One region of the Variovorax sp. RTB1 genome, then DNA from elsewhere that is predicted to be linked to it. Evidence: predicted binding sites of a transcription regulator. Region 1 holds the regulator's gene; the other holds the start of a gene.
What was found. The regulator NrdR, encoded in region 1, represses ribonucleotide reductase genes. The targets are predictions, from matches to a motif close to CACNANATNTNGTG.

Region 1 (2,396 bases):
GGCGCCTCGGCGTATTCGCTGCGCATCGATTTCGAGCGCTTCGCCAAGGTGGCGAAAGACATCGGTGCGATCTTCATGGTCGACATCGCGCACTACGCCGGTCTGGTCGCAGCGGGCGTGTACCCCAACCCGGTCCCCTTCGCGGATGTCGTTACCTCGACGACGCACAAAAGCCTGCGCGGCCCGCGCGGCGGCATCATCCTGATGAAGTCGCAGCATGAAAAAGCCATTAACAGCGCGATCTTCCCTGGCTTGCAAGGCGGTCCACTGATGCACGTGATCGCAGCCAAGGCCGTTGCCTTCAAGGAAGCCATGACGCCCGAGTTCAAGGCTTACCAGCAGCAGGTCGTGAAAAACGCGCAGATCGTCGCCGAAACGCTAACCGAACGCGGCTTGCGCATCGTGAGCGGCCGCACCGAAAGCCACGTCATGCTGGTCGACCTGCGCGCCAAGGGAATCACCGGCAAGGAAGCCGAAGCGGTACTCGGCAGCGCGCATATGACGATCAATAAGAACGCCATTCCCAACGACCCTGAAAAGCCCATGGTGACCAGCGGCGTTCGCATCGGCACGCCGGCCATGACGACGCGCGGCTTCAAGGACGAAGAGGCGCGCCAGACAGCCCATCTGATCGCCGACGTGCTCGAAAACCCACGCGATGAAGCGAACATCGACGCGGTACGCGTCAAGGTGCATGCGTTGACCAGCCGCTTCCCGGTCTACAGCTGAACATGCGCACGGTGACCGCATGAAATGCCCTTTTTGCGGTCACCTCGAAACGCAGGTCGTCGAGACCCGTGTTTCAGAAGATGCGGACTTTGTGCGCAGGCGCCGTCAGTGCGCCGACTGCGACAAGCGCTTCACCACCTACGAGCGGCCGGAGGTCAACTTTCCTGCGGTCGTCAAAAAAGACGGCAGCCGTGCCGACTTCGATTCGCGCAAGGTTCGTGCGTCGATGGTGTTGGCGCTGCGCAAGCGACCAGTGAGCATCGAGCAAATCGACAGTGCCCTTATGCGCATCGAGCAAAAGCTGCTGTCCAGCGGGTTGCGGGAGATCGACTCGGCCAAGGTCGGCGAACTGGTCATGCGCGAACTCAAGCGGCTCGACAAGGTTGCTTACGTCCGCTTCGCGTCGGTGTATCGGAGCTTTGAAGACGTGGATGAATTCAGGCAGTTGCTGCGCGACATTTAGTGGCGCATCTGTAGCGCATCAGTAGCGCATCGACGTTACCAAACGTCGTTTTCTTCTGCCAACTTCGTCAATTCGAGTTTGCAAAGATTCTAAAAGGTCGCATCTGCATCGAACCAGCCCGATCGTCCATCTAGATTGACCGGCGAGGCATTTTTGCCTCCTTCTTTCGTGTAACGGCCCGTAGCATGCGGGCCCTATGCGACGCATATCCTTACTCACCGCCTATTCGTCAAAGTCGACTCACCTCGTCTCTGGCTTCACGGCCATCGAGTTGATGGTTGTCGTGTCGATCGCCGGAATACTGGCCGCGCTCGCCGCGCCGAGCTTCCGTAGCGTCATCGAAAACTACCGCGTCCGACGCGCTACCGAAGACCTCGTCTCCACCATCTACCTGGCGCGCGCGGAAGGCATCAAACGCGGTGGCGGCGTTGTGCTTCGCAAGGCTGGCGCAGCGAATTGCAGCGGCGCGACTCAAATCGAGCAGTGGGATTGCGGCTGGTTCGTCTTTGTGGACTCGAACGGCAACAAGCTCATCGACCCGGGTGAAGAAACGATTCAGACCGCGCCCGCGGCGACGGGCGTCTCCATCACCTTCACTTTGCACAACGCGCTGGCCTCTGTCGACCGCTGGGGACAGTTCAGCGGTGCCGGCGCGTTCGGCTTTATCGTGCGGCCCTCTGGCAACACATCGGCCGCCAGTACAACGGCGCTGTGCATGAGCAGCGGCGGTCGTCTGGCAACACGCAAAGGGGTGACCTCATGCCAGGCCTGAAACGACAAAGCGGCGTCTCGCTCATCGAATCGCTGGTCGCGACGACGATTCTGGCGATCGGCAGCCTTGGGCTGCTCACCGTCCAGATCCGCACCTTGGCCGAAACGCAGACCAGCGTGCACCGGGCCCAGGCCGTTCGCGCCATCGAGGATCTGGCAGAGCGCATCAAGGCCAACCCGGACGGCTTCGGCCAGCTCCGCATTGGCGCATACGCAAGCCCATGGGACGTGACACCCATCGCTGCGTCGGATGCCTGCGATGTCAACGCATGCAGTCCGGCTGAGCTGGCCCGATCGGACATCGCCCAGTGGCGAAAAACGATCGCCCGCACCTTGCCACTGGGACAAGCCAAAGTCTTCACCGATGAATCGGTTGCCGCTGCCGACCGACGTCAGCTGGGTGTAATGGTGGGTTGGCGCGCGAACGAGCGGA
Region 2 (2,396 bases), on a different contig from region 1:
TGTGGCGAACGATGCAGCAGGTGGTGCGCGCGTGGCGAGCACCGCTGATCTGCACGACGCCCCCATCGGCTCGAACAGCGCGACATCGATGCCGCAGGAAGCGAAGGCGCCGCCGCCTGCAGTGCCGTCCGACCTGCAGACCTATCTCGATCAGCAGGAGCGCGAGATCCTCGTGCGCGCGCTGCATGAAAGCGGATTCAATCGCACCGCAGCGGCGGCGCGACTCGGCTTGAGCTTGCGGCAGATCCGCTATCGCATTGCACGCCTCGGCATTGCGACACCGAACGGCGACGATGGACATGGCGTCGCCATCGATGAATGAGGGGGTTCGCGTGGATGGTGCGGGGGATGGAATCGCGAACGGCGCAGCGATGTGGAACACAGGCTGGTACCGCTTTGCCAGGCAACTGCATTCGCCGAACTTCGGCCCACGCCCTGCCGGCGCGCAGATCGATCTGATCGTGCTGCATTCGATCAGCCTGCCACCTGCGCAATACGGCGGCGACGAGGTGCAGCAGCTATTCACCAATCGCCTCGACTGGGACGCACACCCGTACTTCAAGAGCATCCGCGGCGTCGAGGTGTCGTCGCATTTTTATGTGCGGCGCGACGGCGAACTCTGGCAGTTCGTCAGTTGCGACGATCGTGCCTGGCACGCAGGTCCATCGGCATGGCGCGGCCGCACCAACTGCAACGACGATTCGATCGGCATCGAGCTCGAAGGGCTCGAAGGTGCGCTCTTCGAAGACGCGCAATACGAGACGCTTGCCGGCCTCTGCCCCGCCATCGCACAGCACTATCCGATCGCCTTCGTCGCCGGCCATGAGCACATTGCACCCGGACGCAAGCAAGACCCGGGGCCAGGCTTCGCATGGCGGCGTCTGCGCGACGCAACGGGTTGGAAAAAAGATATGTTTCCCGAGGTCGCCATCGGACCTTGATATCGCTCTGCGAACATGGCGCGCGGCGCTCTTTCGCATCGCAGCAACCATGCGGTTCGCAGGTGCAAAAGCGGTCGAAAACCGCATGGTTGCTGGGTTGGAATAACGTAGGTCAGCAACCACGCCGCATGCCCGGCATCTACGACGCCACGCACACCGCAAAGCGACAAGATGTGCAGTTTTTCACAAACATTGAAGTTCGTCGAAAACACTACATCTAGTGGTTGTAGGCCCCTCAGACCCTAGATATAGTGTGCCGTCTGGAACAAATGCCTGAATGGCTCCGGAATCGAACGCCGACCACCGATGCCCGCGTCTCCAACAAGAATTGCCAACCGAGGACCGAATGCAAACAGCCCAGAACACACCGTCCGCATCGCGCAACGCGCTATCCACCAACGGCAGCCCCAACGCCACCAGCAGCGTTCGCGACACCGCCGGATCGCCCGCCGGCAATGCGCTCGCGCACTACCAGATCATTCGCCGTAACGGCGCGGTGGTCCCGTTCGAACCGAACAAGATCGCCATCGCGATGATGAAGGCCTTTCTCGCCGTGCACGGCACGCAAGGCGCGGCGTCTGCCAGCGTGCGCGAAACCGTCGACGGCCTCACGCAAGCGGTCGTGCGCGCCATGGTGCGCTCGCGTCCAGGCGGCGGCACCTTCCACATCGAAGACGTGCAGGATTCGGTCGAACTCGGCCTGATGCGCGGCGGTCACCATGAAATCGCGCGTGCCTATGTGCTGTACCGCGAACGCCGCACGCAAGAGCGCGCCAAGCAAGGTGCGCAAGACGCGCCTGTCGCCCCGATCATCCATGTGCTCGACCGCGGCGAGCGTGTCGCGCTCGACCTGAATGAACTCAAGGGCCTGATCGAGTCCGCCTGCGAAGGTCTGGGCGACAGCATCACTGCGGCACCGATCCAGGCCGAGACGATGCGGAACCTCTACGACGGCGTGCCGCTCGACGAGGTCTACAAAGCATCGATCCTGGCAGCCCGCACGCTGATCGAAAAAGATCCGGACTACACGTTCGCCACTGCGCGCCTGCTGCTGCACACGATCTTCAAGGAAATTCTCGGCCGCGAAGTGATGCCAGTCGAGCGCTCGCAAGCCTACGTCGACTACTTTCCGCAGTTCATCAAGAAGGGCGTCGACAACGAACTGCTCGACGAGAAGCTGCTGCAGTACGACTTGCCCCGCCTGGGCGCCGCGCTCAAGGCTGAGCGCGACCTGCAGTTCGACTACCTCGGCCTGCAAACGCTGTACGACCGCTACTTCCTGCACATTCGCAAAGACCGCATCGAACTGCCCCAGGCGTTCTTCATGCGCGTTGCGATGGGTCTGTCGCTCGGCGAAATCGACCGCGAAGCGCGCGCCATCGAGTTCTACGAAGTGCTGTCGTCTTTCGACTTCATGTCGAGCACGCCGACGCTGTTCAACGCCGGCACGCTGCG

Region 2: QN397_RS02870 (ribonucleoside-diphosphate reductase subunit alpha) is a predicted target of NrdR. The motif match lies at 1,151-1,164, and genes of this name have one in related genera.

What each region holds. Positions count from the first base shown of each region.
Region 1 is NZ_JASJXG010000053.1:3,665-6,060, reverse strand. It holds gene glyA (serine hydroxymethyltransferase) at 1-729, shown strand, start outside; gene nrdR (transcriptional regulator NrdR) at 749-1,192, shown strand; gene QN397_RS22860 (GspH/FimT family pseudopilin) at 1,389-1,964, shown strand; gene pilV (type IV pilus modification protein PilV) at 1,952-2,396, shown strand, end outside.
Region 2 is NZ_JASJXG010000003.1:51,401-53,796, forward strand. It holds gene QN397_RS02860 (sigma-54 dependent transcriptional regulator) at 1-322, shown strand, start outside; gene ampD (1,6-anhydro-N-acetylmuramyl-L-alanine amidase AmpD) at 315-941, shown strand; gene QN397_RS02870 (ribonucleoside-diphosphate reductase subunit alpha) at 1,288-2,396, shown strand, end outside.